One region of the Litorilituus sediminis genome, then DNA from elsewhere that is predicted to be linked to it. Evidence: predicted binding sites of a transcription regulator. Region 1 holds the regulator's gene; each other region holds the start of a gene.
The links. The regulator sigma-54, encoded in region 1, starts transcription at its own class of promoters, with help from an activator protein. The targets are predictions, from matches to a motif close to GTTGGCACGNNNNTNGNNT.
Positions count from the first base shown of each region.

Region 2: the regulator sigma-54 is predicted to act here: its motif matches at 1,967-1,985, upstream of EMK97_RS12790 (PEP-CTERM sorting domain-containing protein).
Region 3: the regulator sigma-54 is predicted to act here: its motif matches at 1,691-1,709, upstream of glnA (glutamate--ammonia ligase).
Region 4: the regulator sigma-54 is predicted to act here: its motif matches at 2,051-2,069, upstream of flgF (flagellar basal-body rod protein FlgF).

Region 1 is NZ_CP034759.1:2,995,916-2,999,133, forward strand. Features, by position in the region: gene rapZ (RNase adapter RapZ) at 1-26, opposite strand, end outside; gene ptsN (PTS IIA-like nitrogen regulatory protein PtsN) at 91-543, opposite strand; gene hpf (ribosome hibernation promoting factor) at 563-850, opposite strand; gene EMK97_RS13290 (RNA polymerase factor sigma-54) at 885-2,390, opposite strand; gene lptB (LPS export ABC transporter ATP-binding protein) at 2,453-3,211, opposite strand; gene lptA (lipopolysaccharide transport periplasmic protein LptA) at 3,198-3,218, opposite strand, start outside.
Region 2 is NZ_CP034759.1:2,879,544-2,882,761, forward strand. Features, by position in the region: gene prsT (XrtA/PEP-CTERM system TPR-repeat protein PrsT) at 1-1,863, shown strand, start outside; gene EMK97_RS12790 (PEP-CTERM sorting domain-containing protein) at 2,060-2,845, shown strand; gene EMK97_RS12795 (c-type cytochrome) at 2,969-3,218, opposite strand, start outside.
Region 3 is NZ_CP034759.1:2,189,886-2,193,103, forward strand. Features, by position in the region: gene EMK97_RS09755 (DUF481 domain-containing protein) at 1-32, opposite strand, end outside; gene EMK97_RS09760 (DUF481 domain-containing protein) at 160-1,284, opposite strand; gene glnA (glutamate--ammonia ligase) at 1,755-3,161, shown strand.
Region 4 is NZ_CP034759.1:1,252,224-1,255,441, reverse strand. Features, by position in the region: gene EMK97_RS05670 (flagellar hook assembly protein FlgD) at 1-361, shown strand, start outside; gene flgE (flagellar hook protein FlgE) at 470-1,879, shown strand; gene flgF (flagellar basal-body rod protein FlgF) at 2,107-2,850, shown strand; gene flgG (flagellar basal-body rod protein FlgG) at 2,892-3,218, shown strand, end outside.

The DNA.
Region 1 (3,218 bases):
CGGCCGCTAACAATAATTAATTTCATAGCAAGATATGCCTGTATTTACTTGATTAGTCTGTACTAATACCGTTAGTAATAGCAATTTAATTTAACTGGCTTGCTGGATAAGGTCATATAGCTGCTTATCGTTTGAGCATTTGCGCACTTGCTTAATAGTTTGTTTATTACTAAACAGTTTTGCAATACATTGCAAGGTTTCTAAGTGTTCTTGGCAGCTATCTTCTGGTACAAATAGGCTGATAAAGACATCAACATCGCGGTTATCTATGGCGTCAAAATCGATCGCTTTTTCGGTTGTAATAAGTACTGCGACCGCTTTATGACTATTGCTCAAGCGACCATGTGGAATAGCGATACCGTTGCCAATGCCTGTGCTACCCATTTTTTCTCTATCAAGTAAGCTATCGAGTAAGTCACTTGGATCAGCATTGCCTATTTCAACGGCTGCAAGCTGACAAATTTGTTCTAATAGGCGCTTTTTGCTTGTCACTGGAACTGCACAGGATGTGCAGTTCAGTGAAAGAATTTCTTGTAATTTCATAGTTTAAATAAGAAAGGAATTAGTGACTCGCTACTTTACCTTTGTGCTTAAGAATTTGGCGATCTAGCTTATCTACTAAGGTATCAATTGAGGCATACATATCAGCATTTACAGAAGACGCGAATACTTCACCACCCTTCATATGTACCGTTGCTTCTGCTTTTTGATCCAGTTTTTCTACAGTTAGAATAACGTGAACGTTATTAATTTGATCAAAGTGACGTTCTAATTTGGCAAATTTTGTATTGACGTATTCACGTAATGAGTCGGTAAGTTCAACATGATGACCTGAAAGATTAATTTGCATAAGTCGTATCCTTTTTTGTTTTTGAATTAGTGTTCTACAATAAACTTTTACGTTGATTTGACGGTGGGATTGCCAAAGACTCTCGGTACTTGGCAATGGTACGTCGCGCTACTTTAATGCCTTGTTCAGCAAGTAAATCAGCCATTTTACTATCACTTAATGGCTTGGCTGGTGTTTCGGCTAGTATCAGCTTTTTAATTAATGAACGAATGGCTGTAGATGAGCATTCGCCGCCATTTTCAGTGCTAACATGACTTGAGAAGAAATATTTTAGTTCGAATATACCTCTTGGCGTATGCATGTATTTTTGTGTGGTAACACGGGAAATAGTCGATTCATGCATATCAACGGCTTCGGCAATATCATTAAGCACCATAGGGCGCATAGCCTCTTCGCCGTGCTCTAAAAAGCCTTGTTGTCTTTGCACGATACAGTTCGATACTTTAAGTAAGGTATCGTTGCGTGATTCTAAACTTTTAATGAACCATTTCGCTTCTTGTAAATTAGCGCGAATAAATTGCCCATCAGTTGAAGACTTCATAGTTTTAGTCATGGCAGCATATTGCTGATTGATAGACAGTTTAGGTGCTGTGTCTGAATTAAGCTCAACAACCCAGCGACCATTTTTCTTTTCAACTGATACATCAGGGATAACGTATTGATCATCGCTTTTAATGACGGCATCGCCAGGTCTAGGGTTAAGGCTTTGAATTAAGCGCATAACTTCGCGTAGTTGATCTTCTTTAAGCTTAGTTTTACGCATTAATTGGCGATAATCGCGATTGCCTAATAAATCAATATGATCGTTAATGATTTGCTTACTTTCTTTTAAGTAAGGGGTCTCAGGATCAAATTGATTTAGCTGTATGGTTAAACATTCGGGAATTGAGCGTGCGGCAACGCCAATAGGGTCGAACATATTGATGCGTTTTAATACCGCTTCCACTTCATCAAGTTCAATGTCTTCTAAACCGACACTTTCAAGAATATCTTCGCTGGAAACCGTTAAGTAACCAGCATCATCAACCGCTTCTATGATAGCTGTTGCGATAGTTTTATCGGTATCTGTAAATGGAGTTAGCTCCATTTGCCATAATAAGTGATCTTGAATAGAGTCGGTGGTTTCCCCTTGATAGGTATAATCATCTGCAGGACTGCTGACAGCGCCTGTATTTGATACGCCTGCACTATAGCTTTCTTCCCAAGTGGTATCTATGTTTAACTCTTCAGGAATATCGCTTTTCTCCATGGCTTCAGTCGTGCTGATTTCATCAATACTGGCAATGGCTTCATCTGTATCCTTGCTACTGGTAATATCTGAGCTAGCTTCTGCGGAAAACGCTTCTTCTAAGTTATTCTGCTCGGAATTTACTTCCCCTTGTTGGCCTTCTTCAATTTCAAGCAAGGGGTTACTTTCAAGCGCTTCTTGGATTTCTTGTTGCAACTCTAACGTAGATAACTGCAACAGTTTTATTGCCTGTTGCAGTTGTGGAGTCATTGTTAATTGTTGTCCAATACGGAGCTGTAGTGTAGGGCGCATCTAGGTGTTACTTTTTCCTAATCTTATATTCTAATTCTTGTTGTCACACTTTACATTGCTAACTATAGCGTGAATTGTTCGCCAAGGTATACATCTCTTACCTTCTGATTAGCAAGAATTTGATCTGCATTGCCTTCTGCGATTATTTCTCCATGACTGACAATATAAGCGTGTTCACAAACGTCCAATGTCTCTCTAACATTGTGGTCAGTAATTAAAATCCCTATGCCTCTTTGCTTTAAGTGTATGATGATTTTTTTGATGTCGCCAACCGAAATTGGGTCAACACCAGCAAATGGTTCATCTAATAGGATAAATTCTGGATCAGCTGCCAGCGCTCTGGCGATTTCCACACGACGTCTTTCACCACCAGATAAGCTCATACCTAAGTTATCTTTTATATGACAGATATTAAATTCTTCAAGTAGGTGCTCTAACTTTTCAGACTTTTCTTGGCTAGAAAGGTTTTTACGCGTTTGTAAAATAGCCATAATATTTTCAGTCACGGTGAGCTTTCTAAATATAGAGGCTTCTTGCGGCAAATAGCCTATGCCTTGCCTAGCTCTTTCATGCATTGGCGCAAGTGTTACATCGTGATCATTGAGAATAATTTGACCATGATCGTTGGGCACTAAGCCGACAATCATATAAAAGGATGTCGTTTTTCCTGCACCGTTAGGGCCAAGTAAGCCAACAATTTGCCCTGATTCTACTTGCAAGCTAACGCTTTTAACTACCTGACGACTCTTGTAAGACTTGGCTAGGTTCGTTGCAATCAGTGTTGATTTACTATTGTGCGCTGATGAGCTATTGCTTGTCACTATTGTC
Region 2 (3,218 bases), 120 kb from region 1:
TTGCTGGCTGTTTTTCCCGAGTCACCTACAGCGCTGCTATACAAAGCTCAAATCGAGTTTCAACATAAGAACTTCGCTGAAGCGAGAACCTTTGCAGATAAAGTTTTTGTTCAAAAAAGTGATGATATTTTTGCAAGAATTATTGCAGGTGTAAGTTCATACCATTTAAATGATATTGAGCAAACATATGCACATTTGAATGTTGTTGAGCATAAGTTTTCAGCGGATCATCCAATTACTAAGTTATTATTGATTACTCGATTTAAATTGGGTTATGAAACCAAGCAGAATGTACAGTTAAATGAGCTTGAAGGTTTTAGGTTTGAAGATATTGCTTTGCTGGATGACCTAGCAAAAAACAGTGAAATGTCTGCTATCAAAGAACAAGAAGCGATACGCCTAGCCAATGAAGGTTTAAGCATGCTAGCTAGTGATAATAAAGCTGGTATAGCACTTATTGAAAATGCTAGTTTATTAACGCTGCAACTATCAGATGTTGACCTACGATTAGCGCTAGAATACATAAAACTTGCTGAATATGATAAAGCAGCGGAGATCGCAGAACGTTTTCAAGCTCAGGAAGATGATGCACATTTAGCAGACAAGATTTATGGTCATATCCATATCGCTAAGCAAAAGCCTGAATTGGCTATTGAAAAATTTAAGCAAAGCTTAGTATCTAAACCAAGTGATATTGGTAGCATATATAGCTTAGTACAACTTTTTATTCATACCGAGCAATACGAATCTGCTTTTATGCAATTGCATGATTTATTAAAGTTTTCACCAAACCATAAAGGTGGTTTGGCTGCTTTGATAGAATTATCTACGGTAGCTGATTATGCGGAAAAGACTATTCACTATCTTGAGACTTTACCTGATGAAAAAACCATAGAGCAAATCATCACCTTAGCTCAAATATATAAACATAATAATCAATTGGATAAAGCACAAAGCGTATTAAAAGCTAAAGCTGAAAACCTTGCTACAACGCCAGCGTATTGGTTAATTTTGGGTGATAATTATCTAGAACAAAAAGCATTCAATCTTGCTAACAAAGCTTATGCATCAGGGTTAGTGCTCGATAATTCTCATTACATTTTGAATCTACGTTATATGAGTAGTTTTGAAATGCTCAATAATATCGAACAAGCATTTCAGGTAAGTCAGCAATTGCTTGAATTTTACCCAGAGAATACTCGAGCATTAATTTTATATGCTTATTTTGCCAGTCAGAGTAAGCAAGTGGCACAAGCGAAAAATGTATTAACAACATTACAAGAGCAGAAAGTACAGCACAGCTTACTTGATGCCGCATCGGGTGATATAGCACTATATGAGCGAGATTATGCTAAGGCCATAGAGTCATATGCCTCTTTGTATGAGGGCGAAGCAAATGGCGTTAATGCCGTTAGATTGGCAAGGGCATTGAAGTTTAATGGCCAAGCGCAAGAAGCTGTAGCACTACTTGAAGAATATTTAGTGCGTCAGCCTAGCGATGTCAAAATACGTTTATTGTTAATTGAGTTATTCAGTAATGAGCAAAGAGCTGAGAAGGTAAAACACTACCAGATACTGCATGATTTTTTACCTAAAGATCCTTTAATTCTTAATAACTTGGCGTGGAATCAATATAAGTTAGGGCAAATGACTCAAGCACTAGAAAACATAGGGAAAGCCTATAAAGTACAGCCTGAGAATTCTGCTATTTTAGCGAGTTATGGCGTGATTTTATCTGAAGACAAGCAATATAAGCAGGCTATTGACTATTTACAGCGGGCGATTGCGGCGGGTTCACAGGATAAAGCAGTGAAAGATCACCTAGATAGTGCCTTAAAGCACCTTGAGCATTCGCAAAATTAACTCAGTATAATTTGCACTTTAGTGTTGTCAGACTATTTTACACCTTTGATAAGTAGATGACTTTGTTTTTTATTAAGATGTTGTTTTGCTGGTGTTTTTTAATGTTGGCATGGATGATGCTTTATTGGCAATAGTAAAAATTTAATTTATCTAATAAACATTGATTAACAGCATTAGTTAACTTTAAGGATGAAAAATGAATACATTTAAGAAAATAGTCGCAGCATCGGTTGTGGCCTTAGCTGGTTTTTCAGCTTCAGCAGATGAGATTACTATTGGTGGCGTTACTTGGGATCCAGATTTCGCTTCATTAACAGCCAATGACTTTATTTCTTCAGGGAATTTTACTCAATGGTATGTAAACCCTCCTGGATCTGCGCCAGGTACTACTGATATCAATGCCGTTGTTCCAGGTACAGTAGGTTCTGTTTTACAAGGTATTGGTGAGATCACTACCTTTAACGGCAAATCAGCTGCAACAAGCCCATTTGTGTGTGCTACATGTGAGTTAACTTTTAGCTTCGGTGGTTTAGTTTTTGATGGTGACTTAACTGATGGTTCTCTATTTGATTTAGCAGCATCAGCAGCTTCAGGTTACTTCAATATTTATTTTGATGACTCTGCAGACTTTGATTATGCTAATATCCAAGGTCAGGCTGATGCAAACAATGCCTTAGATGGTACTTTATTTTTAGGTCTATCTTTTAAATCTTTACAAGAAGGTGCAGGCTTTACACCAGCAGCGGGTTCAATTGATTCAATTTGGGATGTAACTAGTGGTGCAGCTGCATATCACTTTGATACTGACTCTCAGTTATTAGGCTCTGATGTTCGCTTTGGTTCAAATGTAATTTTCCAAGGTTTGTACGGTTCATCAAATGGTTTAGCAAACGGTAACACAATTCCAGAGCCAAGCACTTTAGCTATTTTAGGCTTAGGTCTATTAGGTTTAGCTGGTGCTAAACGTCGTAAGAAAGCTTAATTTTTAGTTATTCTTTAGTTTGTTAAGAGCCTCACTTAGTGAGGCTTTTTTTTTGCCTTGATTATAAAAAAGGCAATAAAAAACCACTCAAATGAGTGGTTTATTATTAGCAGAAAGCACTGCTTATTTCATATTGGCGTAGAAAGCAGCAAGGTTTTCCATATCTGCATCTGTAAGCGCCATAACCATAGGCTTCATAGTAGGATCATTACGCTTGCCTGATTTAAAGTCTTTAAGTTGCTTAACTAAATACGCTTCTTTTTGACCTTTTAGGTTAGGATACATAGGAACCATAGAGATACCGTCAGTACCGTGACATGCTGCACACATAGTTGATTTTTTCTTTCCTTCAGCAGCATCACCAGCATATGCA
Region 3 (3,218 bases), 810 kb from region 1:
TTTTGCCACACTGCTTTTTGCGTTTGCGCCATACTTAAACCACAAGTAAGGCAGCCCAACAAGATGCAACAAGTAAGTAAGCGTTTAATAAACATTCTCTTCATAAGACGTAAAAAAACGACCGTAATGATCGTTTTGAGCAAACTATTCTATAAGACTCTAAAAGTCATAACCTAGGCTAATAACTAAGCGATAATCATTCTGCTCAGGTACTATCCCATCGCCATCTTTCTTAGGCTTTTCGGTTCTATCAGCGTAAAAGGTTAAATCTAAGTCAAAATCACTGGTCAGCTCTACTTCTAAACCTGTTTCAAAATGATGAATCAACTCACCCGAGGCTTCATCAACAATTTGAATGCTATATGAAACATCATAATCAATGTCACGGGTAATTTCATAAGTAAAGTCTGTCCCTAATACTAAACCCGGTGAATATTCTGTATTACTTTCACCGTCTTCAACATCCTTAAAGTAGGTTTTTTGATAACTAGGACCAGCATTGATATCCCAGGTGGTCGTTTTGTTATCGACAAGATGATAACCCATAGCAATACCGTAGCGAATACGGCGATCAATATTTAAAAACTCATCAGAAAAATATTCAAAGTCCATTGCTCTTAAATACATCTTTTGACTAAAAAACCAGTCATAAGTTGAGGTTAACCTATCACTGTTAGCCGTAACTTTCTTTTCATTAGTATCTTGGTCTTTATATTTACTATAGTTGGCGGTGTAATCTGTTTTAAAGCGGCTGCTAGCGCTACGCCTTTGCATACCTGCGGTAAAGGTATAATCAAACTGTACGGTATTACCTTCACGCAAATTAATACCAATATTGGCATAGCCATCCCACAGATCACGTTCATTTTGTCCTGATGAAGCGATCGATAATAAATTCGCCAGCTCATAATGTCTTGTTTGGCCATTTTTTACTAAGCTTAATTTACCATCTTTTACCACTAAATAGCCCTCAGCAATCGTACCATCGAGCATTCGAATACTTTGCCAATTTTTACTGCGCAGCTCAGCAACATCTTCCCAATCAATCTTTTGAATATCTAACTCATCACTATCAAATTCTAACTCTTCATCATACATAGAAATGATATCACCCTTTAACCACTCATCTGAGCTAAGGCGAAGCCAATCATATTCTTGTTTAAAGATGGGGGTTGGTTTTTGCCAACTTGTCTGTTCGTCTTGAGCAAGACTCATTGACGGTAAAAATAATACACTTATCGCTATGGCCAGTACTTGCACTAGAGCCAAACCAACTTTATTCATGAAGAACTCCGTATTCTTAAAATTAAATTACGTCCTTACCGCAATAGCCTTAACAACTTACTCAAGCATTATAACAAGTTGGCTCTTTTAACCTAGTACCTTATAAAAATTAGCAGCTTAAAGAAGGTATGTTTTTAAACTGGGGAATTAATTGATTGCTTTGTCGTATCGTTAAGCCAAGGTTATTACTCCTGACTATTAACAGTCGCTTTATTAGCACGTCATTTTTACAAAACCTTTTTACAAAGCCTTTTTACAAAATATTGCAGCTAAATTAGAAACTTTGCTCTATAGTTAGCTGTCCAAGAACAAATAAAGTGCACCAATTAAAGGCGCAACAAGCACCATCTTGGTGCATTACCAATTAAGGTTTTCAGAAAAACCCTTATTAATCAAATGCATTTGTTCTGGCATGATTCTAGCTAATAGTGAATAAATAAATTTTAGACTAACACCACTGGAGAGACACAATGTCACAAGCAGTATTCGATTTAATTAAAGAGCACGATGTAAAATTCGTTGATCTTCGTTTCACTGACTCAAAAGGTAAAGAGCAACATGTTTCATTACCTCATCACCAAATTGATGAAGACTTTTTCGAAGACGGTAAAATGTTCGATGGCTCTTCAATTGCTGGCTGGAAAGGTATCAATGAATCAGACATGGTATTAATGCCTGATCCATCAACAGCTATCCTAGACCCTTTCACAGAAGCGGTTACCTTAAACATTCGTTGTGACATTGTTGAACCTGCAACAATGCAAGGCTATAGCCGTGACCCACGCTCTGTAGCACATCGCGCTGAAGAGTATATGCGTAGCACAGGCATTGCTGATACTGTATTAGTTGGTCCAGAGCCAGAATTTTTCGTATTTGATGATGTTAAGTTCCACACTGACATGTCTGGCTCTATGTACAAAATCGATGATAAAGAAGCGGCTTGGAATGGTGCAACGCATTATGAAGATGGCAACACAGGTCACCGCCCAGGCGTTAAAGGTGGTTACTTCCCAGTAGCACCAGTTGACTCTTCACAAGACTTACGTTCAGCTATGTGTTTAGTTATGGAAGATATGGGTTTAGTTGTTGAAGCTCATCACCATGAAGTTGCTACAGCGGGTCAAAACGAAATCGCTTGTCGCTTCAACACTATGGTATTAAAAGCTGATGAAGTGCAAATCTATAAGTATGTTGTCCATAACGTTGCTCATGCTTACGGTAAAACTGCTACCTTTATGCCTAAGCCATTAGTAGGTGATAACGGCACAGGTATGCACGTTCACCAATCTTTAGCTAAAGATGGCGTTAACTTATTCTCTGGTGATAAGTACGGCGGATTATCTGAAATGGCTTTATACTACATCGGCGGTATCATTAAGCACGCTAAAGCACTTAACGCTTTCACTAACGCTTCAACTAACTCGTACAAGCGTTTAGTTCCGGGCTTTGAAGCACCAGTAATGCTTGCTTACTCGGCACGTAACCGTAGTGCGTCAATTCGTATCCCAATTGTACCTTCACCAAAAGCTGCCCGTATTGAAGTTCGCTTCCCAGATCCATCAGCTAACCCATACTTAGCATTCTCAGCAATGCTTATGGCAGGTCTTGACGGTATCAAAAACAAAATCCACCCTGGCGATGCTATGGACAAGGATTTATACGACTTACCAGCTGAAGAAGCGGCTGCTATCCCACAAGTTGCATCATCACTTGAAGAAGCGTTAGATGCATTAGAAGCAGATAAAGAGTTCTTAATGGAAGGTGGTGTTATGGACAGCGATATGATCGATGCCTACATCGCTCTTAAGCGTGAAGAAGTTGAAACATTAAATTCAACTACGCACCCTGTAGAATTTGATATGTACTACAGCGTATAAACGCTAACGAAAACAATAGCTAAAAGCTCACTTCGGTGAGCTTTTTTTTGTCTTTTA
Region 4 (3,218 bases), 1.7 Mb from region 1:
GAATGAAGGTGACGATGTTAAAGGTAAAGTGATATCAGATAAACCCGCCAGTAACGTTAACATTTATGTGGAAAATGTTGCCGGTGAAATTATTCAAACGGTACCTGTAGGTAATATTGATGCGGGTGAGTTTGGTTTTGTCTGGAATGGGCAAATGGCCAATGGTGACCCAGCGCCAGCTGGCGCATACCGTTTTAGAATTGCCGGTCTTATTGACGGGCAAGCGTCAGAGTTACAAGCCATGACTTACCGTAAAGTTGATAGTGTTACGTTAGCAGGCGCAGGCGGTAATATTATGCTTAACCTAAATGGCGGCAATGCCATGGCATTAGCTGATGTGGTTGAAGTATCTGAAGGTTAAACAATTTTTCTAAGTAAGCAACAGCTTATTTAAAGACAACTAAGCAAATATTAATTCATGTACTTGCTTAGTTGTTAAAGAGCAGAATTTTTAAAAGAGGGTTAAATTATGTCATTTAATATTGCACTAAGCGGGTTAAACGCCTCGCAAAAAGATTTAGATGTGACATCAAATAATATTGCCAACGTGAATACCGTCGGTTTTAAAGAGTCGCGTGCTGAATTTGTTGATGTTTATGCCGCTTCATTATTGGCATCGGGTAAAACAAAAGTGGGTGATGGTGTATTAACCGCCGATGTTGCTCAGCAGTTTTCTCAAGGTAGTATTCAGTTTACTAACAACGCCCTTGATTTAGCGATTACTGGTAATGGCTTTTTTGCCACTGTGCCAGAGTTAGGTTCATTAGAAACCTCTTATACGCGTGCGGGTCAGTTTAAATTAAATGCGGATAACTTTGTTGTTAACTCACAAGGTGGTCACTTATTAGGTTTCCCTGTTAACTCTGATGGCTCTTCCGCTTCGGTGAGTTTAAGTACCGCTGAGCCAATTCGTATTCCTACATCGTCTGGTGCTCCTACGGCTACTAGCGAAGTTGATATTCGGATGAACTTACCGGCAGGTGATGCATATATATCAGGCGCACCTGGTAATTTTGATCCAGAAGATCCACTTACTTTTAATAACTCAACCTCAGTGACTATTTTTGACTCTTTAGGTGATAGTCATGTGATGACCTATTATTTTGTCAAAGATGATCCTACTGTTAACCCCAATCAATGGTTGATGTTTGCCGCGGTAGATGGGGTGCCAATCGATATTCAAGATCCAAATACTGATGCTATTGCAAATGGGCGAGTCGGTGGTGCAGCGTCAGGCCCATTATCTACTAGACCGTTGCCACCACCTAATGCCGGTAATTTTGGTTTGGTTGGCGCTAGGTTGGAGTTCACTAGTTCGGGTGACTTCATTGATCAATTCCCGCCATTAGCTGATGGTATAATAACGGAGCAGTTAGGTTCGACCATTCTTTCAAATGGTGCAGAATCTTCGCAAACTATTCAAATTGATTTTAACTTAGATCCTTTAGCGCCAAATCCAAATGAGCCAACTCAGTTTGCTTCTAACTTTGAAGTAACCGCATTGAACCAAAATGGTTTAGCTGTGGGGCGCTTAACGGGCATTGATATTGGCCCTGATGGCTTAGTACGAGCGACCTACAGTAATGGTACTTCAGAGCCTCTATCAAGAATCGCTTTAGTGAATTTTGCTAATGAACAAGGTTTAACGCAAATTGGTAATACCAGCTGGAAAGAAAGTATAGTTTCGGGTGAAGCGCTTGCTGGCGAAGGTGGTTCAGGCACTTTTGGTACTATTAACTCATCAGCGTTAGAGCAATCAAATGTAAACTTAACCACTGAGTTAATTGATTTGATTTCAGCGCAGCGTAACTTCCAAGCGAACTCGCGAGCGCTGGAAGTAGATAACCAGCTGAACCAAACCATACTACAAATCAGATAGTGATTTGAGCGCTATGTTATTATAGCGTTGAGCTTAAAATTAACTTAAGCGAACTTGTTAACTTGCCACTAAGGTTCCCTCTGCTTTAGTGGCATTTTTGTTTCTCTCTTCAGTAAAGCTCTGCAAAGCTCTACAACGTTTTTATTTCCCATCTCAGGTTAAGTATCTATTGTTGGCATTGCCTTTGCATTATCTATTGATATGAATTTTTTTATTAGGTAATGACCATGGATAAGATGCTTTATATCGCCATGAGTGGCGCTAAACAGAATATGCAGGCCTTATCAATTAATGCCAATAACTTAGCCAACGCCAAAACCACAGGCTTTAAGGCTGATTTAGCGCAAGCGAGAAGTATGCAAGCCTATGGTGAAGGTCAACCAACCCGTGTGTTTTCTATGACCGAGCGTGCTAGCCAAAATTTTGACTCGGGTGGTTTAATTAGTACGGGTCGCTCACTAGATATTGCTATTGAAGGTAAAGGCTGGCTTGCAGTGCAAGATGCTACAGGTGAAGTTGCCTATACTCGAAACGGACACTTACGTTTAACCGAAGAAGGCGCTTTAGAAACCAGTAATGGTCAATTAGTTGTCGGTGATGGTGGGCCAATTTACTTGCCGCTACCTGTAAATAATATCGAAATTACTCGAGATGGCACCATCATGGTTCAGCCTGAAGGTGCGCCAGCATCAGTACAAGAAGAAGCGGGACAACTGAAATTAGTTAACCCAGATCCTCGTATGCTTGAAAAAGGTAACGATGGTTTATTCAGACGAAAAGATGGTGTGCTTGAGCAGGCAGACATTACCGTCACAGTCATGGGCGGCAAGCTTGAGTCCAGTAATGTTAACCCAGTTAATGAAATGACAGAAATGATTGCCTTACAAAGACAATTTGAAATGCAATTGAAATTGATGAAAACCGCGGAAGAAATTGACTCTAGCTCATCTTCTTTATTACGTGCTTTCTAACTTAATTATCACTGAAAATTGATCAGTACACGAGGTGATTTATGAACCCAGCATTATGGATAAGTAAAACAGGATTAGATGCGCAAACTAAAGATATTGCGGTAATTTCTAATAACTTGGCAAATGCCAGTACTGTCGGCTTTAAGAAAAGCCGCGCAGTATTTGAAGACTTACTTTATCAAAACATTAACCAACCGGGCGGTAGAACTGCGCAAGATACTGAAGCGCCCTCTGGCTTAATGCTAGGTGCAGGTACTAAGGTAGTTGCTACGCAAAAAATTCATACCCAAGGGGATATGATCACCACAGATAATGCTCTTGATTTAATGGTACAAGGTGAAGGCTTTTTTGAAGTGTTAATGCCTGAT